One region of the Microbacterium sp. NPDC058269 genome, then DNA from elsewhere that is predicted to be linked to it. Evidence: riboswitches for the same ligand, from Rfam matches in the RefSeq annotation. Region 1 holds a riboswitch; the other holds the start of a gene.
What was found. Region 1 has a riboswitch for thiamine pyrophosphate ahead of thiM (hydroxyethylthiazole kinase). Riboswitches for the same ligand answer to the same signal wherever they lie in the genome.
Positions count from the first base shown of each region.

Region 2: another riboswitch for thiamine pyrophosphate. It lies ahead of ACFVWL_RS04530 (ECF transporter S component); the one in region 1 lies ahead of thiM (hydroxyethylthiazole kinase).

Region 1 covers NZ_JBHVXT010000002.1:1,063,804-1,070,221, reverse strand. The annotation lists gene ACFVWL_RS13555 (bifunctional hydroxymethylpyrimidine kinase/phosphomethylpyrimidine kinase) at 1-2,049, opposite strand, end outside; gene thiM (hydroxyethylthiazole kinase) at 2,046-2,894, opposite strand; TPP riboswitch at 2,885-2,979, opposite strand; gene ACFVWL_RS13545 (NAD-dependent epimerase/dehydratase family protein) at 2,986-3,948, opposite strand; gene ACFVWL_RS13540 (DUF402 domain-containing protein) at 3,945-4,658, opposite strand; gene pheT (phenylalanine--tRNA ligase subunit beta) at 4,748-6,418, opposite strand, start outside.
Region 2 covers NZ_JBHVXT010000001.1:906,346-912,763, forward strand. The annotation lists gene ACFVWL_RS04520 (energy-coupling factor transporter transmembrane component T family protein) at 1-640, opposite strand, end outside; gene ACFVWL_RS04525 (ABC transporter ATP-binding protein) at 637-2,088, opposite strand; gene ACFVWL_RS04530 (ECF transporter S component) at 2,091-2,747, opposite strand; TPP riboswitch at 2,740-2,849, opposite strand; gene ACFVWL_RS04535 (D-alanyl-D-alanine carboxypeptidase family protein) at 2,931-4,601, shown strand; gene ACFVWL_RS04540 (ABC transporter ATP-binding protein) at 4,678-6,418, opposite strand, start outside.

The DNA of each region.
Region 1 (6,418 bases):
CGCCCGCTCGGCCGCATCGGTTGTGTAGGCGATCGCGACCTTCGTCGCCTCCTCGAATGCCGGATCTGCGTATGTCGCGAGCCAGGAGGCGAAGGGATGCTCCGGGTCCCGCGCGTACTCACCGAACTCCCCCGCGTGCAGGCGCCGGCCGAGATCGGTGTAGAGCCAGAAGCACGGAAGGACGGCGGCGACGATCTCGGCATAGTCGCCGCCGAACGCGACGGAGCGCAGATGATCGAGGTACGCGGTCGTCGCCGGAGCCGGCTCCGCGGCGAACGTCGCCGCGCTCACCCCCTGGGCCGGGGTCAACCACGAGGCGTGCAGCTCGAGCTCACCCACGATCGAACCGTGCGCGGAATCCGCCCAGAACGCCTGCTCATCGGATGTCGGTGCCAGCCGGGCGGCCTCGGCGAGGACGCGCGCGTACTCGCGCAGATACAGCGCGTCCTGTGCGAGGTAGGAGACGAACGGTCCGCGCTCCAGCGTCCCGTCGGCGAGCGCGCGGATGAACGGCAACGCGTCGATGCCGTCGCGGATCTCCGCGATCCCCTGCCACCAGTCCGCCGCGATGTCGTCGGCCGCCGGTCGGGTCTCCGTCCCCGCGCGCTCCCAGAGTCCGGCGAAGTGGCTGATCGGCCCATGTCCGCGACCGACGCGCAGCGTGTCGCCGGCACGCAGGGATTCTCGGAGCCAGACACGGGCGGCGCGGACCGCGTCGGTGGGTTCTTCGCCTCGGGCGAGGCGGGTGGCGAGCGCGGACGACAGGGAGCAACCGGTGCCGTGCGTGTTCGCGGTCGGGATCCGCGGTCCTGTGAACTCCCGGCGCAGGTGGAGAGACGCGTCGACCAGCGCATCCGGAGCCTCGTCGCCGTCGAGGTGACCGCCCTTGACGAGCACGGCCGCCCCCACCTCTTCGGACAGGCGCTCCGCCGCGGAGATCGCGTCGCCCCAGTCGACGATGTCGCGACCGACGAGAACCGCGAGCTCGGCGAGGTTCGGGGTCACCAGGGTCGCCCGCGTGAGGAGTTCGTGCAGCGCCCGTTCCGCGTCCGGATCCAGCAGCCGGTCGCCGGAGGTCGCCACCATCACGGGATCGAGCACGACGATCGGCGGGCGCACGTGATCGATCCAGGCGCCGACCGCGCGGATGACGTCGGCATCGGCCAGCATCCCGATCTTCACGGCATCGATCACGATGTCGTCGGACACGGCATCGAGTTGTGCGCGGAGGAACTCCACCGGCGGCACGTGGACCGCACGCACCCCCTGCGTGTTCTGCGCGGTCAGCGCCGTGAGCACCGCCATGCCGTAGCCGCCGTTCGCAGCGATGGACTTGAGATCGGCGTGGATGCCCGCGCCCCCGGACGGGTCGCTTCCGGCGATGCTGAGCACCCTCGGCACGCTCCCGGTGAGCCAGCGCCGTCGGAACTGTGCGGCGGCGGCGGTGGGGTCTTCGGCGGCACACAGCGCCGAGACCACGGCGAGTCCCGCCGCGCCGGCATCGCGGAGGGACTCGGTGTCGTCGATGCCCACGCCGCCGATCGCCACGCACGGCAGCGGGCTGCTCGCCGCGAAGTCACGGAAGCCGTCAACGCCGAGAGGAGCTGGGTGATCCGGCTTGGTGGCGGTGGGGCGGATCACCCCCACGCCCAGGTAATCGACCGTGCCGGCGGGCAATGCGCTGACCGCATCGAGGTGCGCGGCGCTGTTCGCGGTGAGGCCGATGAGCGCATCGGGTCCGAGAGCCTCACGTGCGCGCAGCACCGAAGCGTCACCCTGTCCGAGATGTACCCCGTCGACCCGTGCGCCGCGTTCGCGAGCAGCCAGGGCGGCATCCAGCCGGTCGTTGACCACGAGCAGCGCCCGTCCGTCGATCGCCTGCGACAGCGCCAGCAGCTGGTCGACCGTCTCGGCATCGGTCGCGTCCTTGTCGCGCAGCTGCACGATGCGCACACCGCCGTCGACCGCGCGCCGGACGGTCTCGACGACGCCGAGGTCTCCGCACAGTGCCGCGTCGGTGACGAGATAGAGCGAGAGATCGGCGTTCACATCGCACCGCCTTCGACACGGGCCTGGGCACCGATGTCGTCGGCACCCACCGCGGCGAGCGCATCCAGCAGGGCGACGGCGAAGCTGCCCGGACCTCCGGATGTCGCAGCGGCCTGCTCCGCCGCGATCGTGTAGACGAGGCTGGCGGAGGCGACGGCGGTGAGCGTGTCGTATTCCGTCGCCCTGGCAGCCCCGAGGAAGGCGGCCATCACCGCCCCGAGGGCACAGCCACCACCGGTCACACGGGTCAGCAGCTCGTGACCGTTGGCCAGGCGCAACACCCGCTCCCCGTCGGTGATGAGGTCGATAGGCCCCGAGACCGCGACCACACCGCCCGTGGCCCGCGCGAGCGCCGAGGCCGCATCGGCCGCGGCGTCCGTGCTGTCCGTGGAATCCACACCGCGGCCGCCCGCACTGAGCCCCGCGAGGGCGAGGATCTCGGAGGCGTTGCCGCGGATCGCGGTCGGTCGCTGCTCGACGAGCTGGTGGGCGAGCGCCGTGCGCACCGGGAGCATGCCGATCGCCACGGGATCGAGCACCCAAGGCGTGCCGGACGCGGTGGCACCCACGACGGCCTCGAGCGTCGCCGCACGTTGCTCGGGCGTCGGAGTTCCCAGATTGATCAGCATGCCGGAGGCGACTCCGGCGAACATCCCCGCCTCGTCGACGATGTCGACCATCGCGGGAGCGGCCCCGAGAGCCAGAAGCACGTTGGCGGTGAAGCCGGTGACGACCGCGTTGGTGATGCAGTGCGTCAGCGGAGGCGTCGCGCGCAGCACCTCCAGCAGGGTCGCGGCGGAACCCGCGAGGTCATGGGTGGAATCAGGACGCAGAAGATCGCTCATCGCGACATCCCTTCGCTAGTACGAACTAGATCAGGTTCGACGGGTCTGTTCTCAGCCGCGGATCGCGGCACCCCGTGTCACTGCTCGAAGTCTAGCGATCGGCCAGCAGCGCCTCTTCCTCCGCCCGTGTGAGTCCGGCGCGACGTTCGCGGTCGACGCCGCGCTCTCGCTCGTCGGCGATGACGCGCTCGATCGTGTCCGCGAGCGGACGGAGCTGTCCGCCGCTCGCGTGGAATGCGCTGTTCGAGCGGGTCATGAAGCCCGTCATCGTGGGCGGAAGCCACAGCGGCAGGGATCGCGGCCCGGCCCAGTGCTCGACATCGTGCGCCAGAAGCCATTCCTCCTCCGCGACGACCGTTGCACCGGCGTGCCCCGCCGCGGCGCGCACCGCATCCAGCACATCGGCGAGCGGATGTTCATCGCCGACCGCGTTGACGGCGCCGCTGCACGTGGCCCCGACGATGAAGGCCGCAAGATCGTCGACGTCGATGACTTGAACGTGCTTCCCCTCGACGGGCGGCAGCAGCACGGGCTCAGCGCCGGCGCGCGCGAACGCCGCTCCCCAGTAGCCGAAACGGTCGCTCGGGTCGCCGTCGCCAACGATGAGTCCTGGACGCACGATGAGAGCCCGCTTCCCCAGGAGCCCGACAGCATCTTCGGCGGCAGCCTTGTGCGCCCCGTACTCGTACTCGTCGCCGGGCCGGGCGGACGGATGACGCGGAGCCGACTCGTCGACGCCGACCGTCGCGTCATCGGAGTACACCGATACGGAGGAGACGTAGGTCCAGCGTCCGGCCCGATCTCCGAGGGCGTCGATCGCGCGCTCGACGTGCTCCGCCTGGGAAGAGATGTCCACGATGTGATCCCAGTCCTGCCGCGCGAGGTCGGCGTAGGCATCGGGAGCGTCGCGATCACCGTGCACCAGGGCGGTGCCCTCCGGTGCGGGACGTGTGCCGCGGGCGAGGCAGGTCACCGTGGCGCCCTCGTCGAGCCATCGCTGGGCGATCCGCCCGGAGAGCCAGCCGGTGCCTCCGAGGATCAGAACATCCGTCATGACTCCAGCTGATCCAGTCCCGCGAGCACCGGGACGGTCCATGCGGGGTCGGGCCGCCAGCGCACCCACTCCGAGTCGAACGGCCAGTCGTCGGCCTCGAACGAGGCGATCGCCGCGTCCGCGTGCCGCTCGATCTGCGCGGCCTGCTCGGGGCTGAGCCGTCCCTGTTCGATCGCGGCGACGACCTCGTCTTCGTCCTTGAGGTGGACGCCGCCCTCCGGATCGATCTCGACGTCGAGGATGTGGTCGGACGAGAAGGTGTCATGGTCGGTGCGCAGATGCGCGTTCTCGAGGTTCACATACCACCCGGCGAACGCCCGCTCCTCCCCCGTGGTGTCGCTCCAGAACAGCCAGACCGACCACGGCAGCCCTGCGGGGGCGATGCACAGCACCCCGTTCCCTCGCCACGGCTCGACGATGCGCGTCCGGGGTTCGAGCCAACGCCGGGCGAGCGGTACCTCGCGCACACGCTGTCCGTCGAGAGCCCCCGGGGCCTCCTGGAGCGTTCCGGGGGCGAGCCATGCCACGAGCCCTCGTTCATCGTCGCGCACGACGCGCATCGGGGAGATCCTGGAGGGCTCACCCGGCTGCCACCCCGGCTTCCGGTAGTGCCAGTCGATCTGTGCACCCGACTCGAGGAACGGCCCCTCACCGAGCGGGCGTGCTCCGTCCGGGACGGCGGCCGGAGTGCCCTGGGGGAGGATTCTCATCCCGCCACGGTACTCCGGCGTCCACCCGAATCATCTGAGCGACCGCACGCGTCGTCTGATGCCGCGCTCACCGCTCCGTCGCTCGGTACTCAGTCCCGCAGTGCGGCTCCGAAGCGCTGCCCGGCGACCTCGACACCGGCGAGCTTGGCCGCGGTGGCCTCGGCAGCCGTGAGCGTGCGATCGTCGGCGCGGAAGCGCAGGGCGAAAGTCAGGCTCTTGGAACCCTCCGGCACACCTTCTCCGCGGTAGTCGTCCACGAGGCGCACAGACTCCAGCAGCGCCCCGGCACCCTCGGCGAGGGCCGCCTGCACGTCTGCGGCGGGAACCTCTGCCGGCAGAGTGAGCGAGACATCCTGCGTGGCCGCGGGGAACGTCGACAGCGAGGCCGCGACGACCCTCCCACCGGCGAGCGTCAGAATGCGGTCGAGATCGAGCTCGAACACGGTCGCACGACCGGGAAGATCGGCCCCTTCGGCAACGGCGGGGTGCAACTCGCCGACGTAGCCGACCTCTTCACCGGCGACCAGGAGCGATCCGGTGCGTCCGGGGTGCAGGGCCGCACGCTCGGCCTGGACCACGTCGATGTCGACGCCGGCCGCTGCCGCGATGACACGGACGGCATCCAGCGCCTCGACGAGACCCGCGGCTTCAGCAGGACGACCGGGCTGACGTGGTGCCACGTGGCCGGTCAGCAGCGCCGAGATGAACCGCTGCTGCGGGGGGATCGAGGCGTTCAGCGCCGCGAGCGTCTCGTCCGACGGTCGCTCGCCCAGCGGCGGTACCTCATCCGTTCCGTACTCGACGCCGGGCTCCGGCAGGAAGACCGCGCCGGTCTCGAAGATCGCGAGATCGGTGAGCCCCCGCGAGATGTTGCGGTGCGCGGTCTGCAGGAGGCCAGGGATGAGCGATCGCCGCAGGTACGGAGCCTGTCCGTCGAGCGGGTTCACCAGGCGGATGCTCGGCAGGTGCTCGCCCGATGCCGAGCCGTGGAGGTCGTTCTGCACGTCCGTCGTGAACGGGAACGACGGCGTCTCGACGAGTCCCGCAGCGGCCAGTGCGTCGGCCACGCGGCGGCGCCCCTGCTGGTGCGCGGTGAGTCCTCGGCCGGACGGAGGCGTCGGCAGCACCGAGGGGATGCGGTCGAGTCCGTGGATGCGGGCGACCTCCTCGGCGAGCGTCCACTTGTCGGTGAGATCGGGGCGCCAGGTCGGCGGGATCACAGTCCAGCCGGAACCCTCATCGGACGCGGTGACATCGGCGCCGATGGTGGTCAGAGCGCCGGTGATCTCGTCGTCGGTGTAGTCGACGCCGATGAGCCCCTGCACGAAGCCGGCCGGCAGCTCGATCTCGCCGACGAAGACCTCGGCGAACAGCGCGCCGCCCTCCTCCGTGAGCGTGCCGCCCGCGAGCTCGACCATGAGGTCGGCAGCGCGACGGGCGGCCACGAACGGGACCAGGGGGTCGACGCCGCGCTCGAAGCGCTTGGACGCCTCGCTGGGCAACTTGTGTCGGCGAGCCGAACGGGCGATGGTCGTCGGATCGAAGCTCGCGGCCTCGATCAGCACGTTCCGCGTGGTGTCGCTCATCTCGGTCGTGCCGCCGCCCATGACGCCGGCGAGGCCGATCGGACCGGACTCGTCGGTGATGAGGAGGTCTTCCACGTGCAGCGAGCGCTCGACACCATCGAGGGTGGTCATCTTCTCGCCGGGGGTGGCCCGACGCACCGTGATGCCACCCGTGAGCTTGTCGAGGTCGTAGCC
Region 2 (6,418 bases), on a different contig from region 1:
AACCGAAACCCCGGGCTTCCATCGCGAGCGCCAGCGTGGATCCGCGCCGCACGGCGAACACGAGCAGCACGAAGGCCATCGAGAAGAATCTCCGCAGCACACCCCGGTCTCCCACGCCCCGCGCACGACGGGCCAGGCTCATGGTGCGCCAGTCGTCGAGGAACAGTCCCAGCATCCGCGTGCCGGCGAGGATGCCGAGGACGAAGCGACTGGGGAGCCGGGCGACCTGCGCCAGGGCATCGGCGAGTTCGGTCGGGTCGGTGCCGCCGAAGAGCAGGATCGTCGGCAGTCCCAGGGCGATCACACGCAGACTCACCGCGATCGCGAGCGTGATGGAGTCCTCGCTGATCGTCGCGAACCCGAATGTCCAGTAGACGTGCCCGGCAGGCTCGGCGTACAGCAGCATGCTCACACCGGCGATCGGCGCGAAGATGGCGATCGGCAGCAACCGCTTCAGCACCGTCGACACTCGCAACCCGGTCAACGGCAGGCAGAGCAGCTGCAGGACGATCGCGGCCAGCGCGCTCGTGACGTCGATCGACGCGAACAGCGGAACCGACAGCAGCACCGCGAGCACCAGCTTCGTGACCGGGTTCACCCCATCGAGCCACACGCGCCGCACGGTCTCGGTCGTCGTCACGAGGCCGCCCCCAGCTCGATGCGATGACCACCCAGGTGTCGGATCACGGCGTCGTCGTGCGTGACCGCGATGATCGACCGACCTCGCGCGATCTCCTCCTGCAGCAGGGCGACGAGCGAGATCCAACCTCGACGGTCCTGTCCGAAGGTCGGTTCGTCGAGCACGATCACCTCGGGCGCTCCCGCCAGCACGGTCGCGACCGACAGTCGCCGCTTCTGCCCGCCCGAGAGGGTGAACGGATTGGCGAGCGCGAGAGGGGCCAGACCGAGGCGCTCGAGCAGTTCGTCGACGACGGCGTCCGTCTTCGCGCGGTCCCAGCCGAGGGCTCGGGGACCGACGGCGAGCTCGTCGCGCAGCGTCTGGGCGAGGAACTGATGCTCCGGCTCCTGGAACACCATGCCGATGCGGGTGAGCAGCTCGCGCGAGGTCCAGCGGATGGGGCGCCTGCCCTTGCGACCGGCCAGCTCAGGCGCAGACCGCACCTCTCCTGCCTGTTCCGGGATGAGCCCGGCGAGAGTGAGAGCGAGCGTCGACTTGCCCGCACCGTTGGGCCCCGTGACGACGGTCGCGTTCGCGCGCGGCACGCGCAGGTCGAGTCCCGCCTGCACCACGACGCCCGCCTCCCTCGCGATCGAGAGACCGGAGGCGGAGAGGGCATCGGCCGCGGGCACCGGATCCAGCACGGGAAGGTCGATGCCGCGGTCAGGCACCCACACCCCCGCATCGGCGAGCACATCGCCGTGGGCCGCGAACACCTGATCCGGAGCTCCATCGGCGAGCAGCCCGCCATCGGCCGCCAACACGATCACACGCGTCATCAGATCGACCCAGATCGGCGTGCGGTGCTCGACGACGACCAGCGTGGCACCGGTGGAGGTCACAGCGCGTTCGACGCTCGCGCGCACCTCCCGCACGCCGTCGGGGTCGAGGTTCGCGGTGGGCTCGTCGAGCAGCAGCAGTCCCGGGCGCATCGCGAGCACGCCGGCCAGCACCAGTCGCTGCTTCTGCCCACCCGAGAGCGCCTTCGTGGGCCGCTGCAGCGGAACGTCAAGTCCGACGGCGTCGAGGGCTTCGGCGACGCGGCCGGGGATCTCGGACGCCGCGACGCCCAGGTTCTCGCAGCCGAAGGCGACGTCGTCGCCCACCTTCGACAGCACGATCCCCGCGTCCGGGTCCTGCAGGACGAGTCCCACCTGCCCGTGCCGCGACTCGGGGGCCGCGCCGTCGATGCGCAACGACCCCGTCCGCTCTCCTTCGTCGTCATCGCCGAGGACCCCGGCAAGGCCGGCGAGCAGGGTCGACTTCCCCGCGCCGGACGCACCGAGCAGCAGCACCCGCTCACCCGGTTCGATCGTGAAGGAGACGTCCGCGACGGCTGGGCGCTTTCGACCGGCGTACCGCCAGCCCCAGCCCGCAGCCTGCACGCGGGCCGGGGAGGCGAAGGTCACGCTCAGACCTCGCGTACGTGCTCTCGCCCGACGGCGAAGCGGTTGAGGGCACCGGTGACGGCGAGAGCGCGCACGAGCAGCCAGCCGACCACGCCGGCCAGGATCGCGCCGGACACGACCACGCTGACCAGGTAGATCGTGTTGAACTCCACCGACTTCAGGACGTTGGGCGAGCTGCCGTAGAACAGCTCGAACACCCAGGCGGCGACAGCGGCTCCGACGCCGGCCAACGCCGCGACCGCGATGCCGAAGCGACGGTAGAAGAAGAAGGCGAAGATGATCTCCGCGCCGAGGCCCTGCACGATGCCCGACAGCACGGTCGAGACGCCCCACACGTTGCCGATCAGCATCGACACGATCGCGGCGACCAGCTCGACCACGAGCGCGGCCCCCGGCTTGCGGATCACGAGGCCGCCGACGACTCCGCCGAGCAGCCAGATGCCGACGGCGATGCCGCCGAGACCGGGCGTCAGGGCGTCGGCCGCGCCGAACCACGCGTATCCGATCGTGTTCCAGCCCCAGAACACGAGGCCGATCGCGACGCCGAGAACCGCGGCGACGACGATGTCGACGACGCGCCAGCGCCAGATCGATGTGCGGTGCAGGCCGTTCGCGGCGGCGGATGCCTGCTGCGCGGATGTGGACGTAGGCGTACTCATCTGAACTCCTCCCTGCGCTGGCATGACCCAGATCAGGTTCGACGGTCGAAGCGCGATTCGCTCCCTCTCAGCCCGGCTCGCCGGACTCCCGTGGTTGTGCTGATGATCTTACCGTCGGCGACACCCGCACGGCGACAGGGCCGTGCGCCGCGGAACTCGCCCGGGATTGGGTACCGTAAACGAGTGACCGCAACAGATCCCGCCGACGAGGCGACGGGCGTCGTCAGCGATGACGGCCCGGCGACTGCCGCCCCCTCCGGACCTGTCGATGCTGCGACGGGTGGTTCGGTGCTGACGGCCGAGCAGCCGTCGACGCGCGCGCTCGCACGGGAGTCGGTGATCCCGCCGGAAGCCGTGGTGCCCCCGGAACCGGTGGACACCCCTGAACCGGCCACCCCCGCCCTGACGAAGCCGCCTTTCGTTCCCCGCGAGAGCGTCGCCCCGGAGGCATCCGACGACGCCCTCGCCCTGCTCGACACCTCCGCACCCCAGTGGGCGGATGACACCACCACGGCCACGGCTCTGACCTGGGTCGACACCGCGTCGGTCGCCGCTCACACCTCCACCGCGACTCTCGATGAGACGTCGGACGCCGAACAGTCGGACGGCCTGCTCCGCGGGGCGCGCCTTCGTCCGGCCATCGCCCGTCCCGGGATCCTGGTTCCGCTGGCCACTCTCGTCGGCCTCGTCGCCACCTATGCCGGCACCACGCTCCTCTGGCCGCTGCACGAGGTGCCGCCCACGGTGCAGTCGGTCGAGTTCGTGACGACGCCCGCCGCCGCTGCCACGGTCACGTGGCCGACCGCGGGAGCCGGTGCCGTCGGCATCTCGGGCATGACCACCGCCGCCTCGGTCCCCGATGCGGTGAGCATCGCGAGCATCACGAAGGTCGTGAGCAGCCTGATGGTCCTCGACCGCATGCCGCTCGCGGTCGGCGAGCAGGGGCCCGAGTTCTCGTTCACCCGCGCCGACAGCGTGAAGTACTGGGACTACCGACGCAGCGACCAGTCGTCCCTCGACGTGCCGATCGGCGGGGTGCTGACCGAGTACCAGCTGCTGCAGGGCACGCTCATGGGATCGGCGAACAACTACATCGACCGGCTCGCGACCGAGATCTGGGGGTCGGAGCGCGAATTCGCCCGAGCTGCAGAGGTGTGGTTGCGCGAACGCGGACTGACCGGCATCACCGTGGTCACGCCGTCGGGTTTCGACGCGCGCAACGTCGCCACCCCCGAGGCCCTGGTCGCTCTCGGCGAGCGCGCGATGCAGAACCCGGTGTTCGCCGAGATCGTCGGCACCAAGTCGGTCGACCTCCCGGGCGCCGGCACCGTCGTGAACACGAACGCGATGCTCGACGACCCGGGCGTCGTGGGCATCAAGACCGGCACGCTCGTCGGCTGGAACCTGCTCACCGCGAAGGACGTGGTCATCGGCGACACGACGGTGCACCTCTTCGCCGCGGCGCTGAATCAGGCCGGCAACGACGAGCGGCTGGCCCTGACCCGCTCACTGTTCGCCGAGGCGGAGGCTGCGCTGGAGGCTCAGGAGCCAGCCGTCGGCAAGGACACGGTCGTCGGCCAGGTCACGACCCCCTGGGGGGAGAAGGTCGATGTCGTCACCGAATCCGACGCCGATGTGGTGCTCTGGAACGGTGCGACCGCGACGGCCACGGCGGCCTTCGACCTCGGCGAGGAACGGGAGCAGGACGGCTCGGTGGGCGAGCTCACCACAGCCGGCCCGCTCAACACCGTCACGACGCCTCTGGTACTGGCCGAGGATATCGAGGGGCCGAGTCCCTGGTGGCGCCTGACCCACCCGCTGGAGCTGCTCGGCATCACGGCCGACCCCTCCTGAAGCAGTCCGCGCGAGCATACGACGACGCCCCACCCCGCGGGAGCGGAATGGGGCGTCGTACGGATGCTGCCGGAGGTCAGGACCGGTGGCCGGAGCCGTCCGCTCCGTCTTCCAGCAGGGCCTGCGCTGCGGCCGTCTCGGCTGCGGGCACCTGAGCGCCCACCGACGCACCGGCGACGGCGGCAGCAGCCTCCGCGCCCGTACCTTCGGCGTTGCTCGCGTCGCCGGTGACGACGACGGGCGTCGTGCCGGTGAGGGCGTCTTCGGCGTCGATGTCGGTCGCCGCCTGCTCGAACTGCGACTGGTACAGACGCCAGTAAGCGCCCTGCGCGGCGATGAGCTCGTCGTGCGTGCCCTTCTCCACGATGTCACCGTGCTCCATCACCAGGATGAGGTCGGCGTCGCGGATGGTCGACAGTCGGTGCGCGATCACGAACGACGTGCGTCCTTCACGAAGCGCGGCCATTGCGTGCTGCAGCAGCAGTTCGGTGCGGGTGTCGACCGCCGACGTGGCCTCATCGAGGATGAGGATCGACGGCTGCGCGACGAATGCCCGCGCAATGGTGATGAGCTGACGCTCGCCCGCCGACACGTTCGCGGCATCCTCGTCGAGCACCGTGTCGTAGCCCTCGGGGAGGGCGTGCACGAAGCGATCGACATAGGTCGCCCTGGCAGCGGCGAGAACCTCGTCGTCGGTCGCGGTGGAGCGACCGTAGCGGATGTTCTCGCGGATGCTGCCGGCGAACAGCCACGGGTCCTGGAGCACCATGCCGGTGCGCGACCGCAGTTCGTCGCGGGTCACCTCGGCGATGTCCTGGCCGTCGAGCATGATGCGCCCGCCGCTGAGCTCGTAGAAGCGCATGATCAGGTTGACCAGGGTCGTCTTGCCCGCACCGGTCGGACCGACGATGGCGACGGTCTGCCCCGGCTCCACCCGGAACGACAGGTCCCGGATGAGTGGACGCTCAGGCGTGTACGAGAACGCGACGTTCTCGAACTCGATGACACCCTTGCCCTCCACCAGCTCGGGAGCATCGGCGTCGTCCGCCTCCTGCTCTTCCGCGTCGAGCAGCTCGAAGACCCGCTCGGCAGACGCCGTGCCGGACTGCACGACGGCGGCCATTCCCCCCAGTTCGGACAGCGGCTGCGTGAACTGCTGCGAGTACTGGATGAACGCCTGCACGTCACCGAGACGGAGCTGACCGTTCGCGACCATCAGCCCGCCGAGCACCGCGATGCCCACGTAGCTGAGGTTTCCGACGAACATCATCGCCGGCATGATGATGCCGGAGAGGAACTGCGCCTTGAAGCTCGCCTGGAACAGCTCTTCGTTCTCGACCTGGAACTTGTCCAGCGCGTCCTTCTCGCGACCGAACACCTTCACCAGCGCGTGGCCGGAGAATGCCTCCTCGACGCGGGCGTTCAGTCGACCGACCTTGCGCCACTGGGTGCCGAAGGCCTTCTGCGAACGCGGTCCGATGATGCCGAAGATGACGCCCATGAGCGGCAGCGTGACGAGGGCGACGAGGGCGAGCTGCCACGAGATCGAGAACATCATCACGAGCACGCCGATCACGGTGAGCACCGAGGTGAGGGCACCGGAGAGCGACTGCTGCATCGTCTGCGTGATGTTGTCGATGTCGTTGGTGACGCGCGAGATCAGCTCACCGCGCTGCACCTTGTCGAAGTACGCCAGCGGCAGACGGTTGATCTTCGCCTCGACCGACTCGCGCAGCCGCCACATGGTGCGGACCATGATCACGTTGATGACGTAGCCCTGGATCCAGGTGAGGAAGGCCGCGGCCACGTAGATGCCG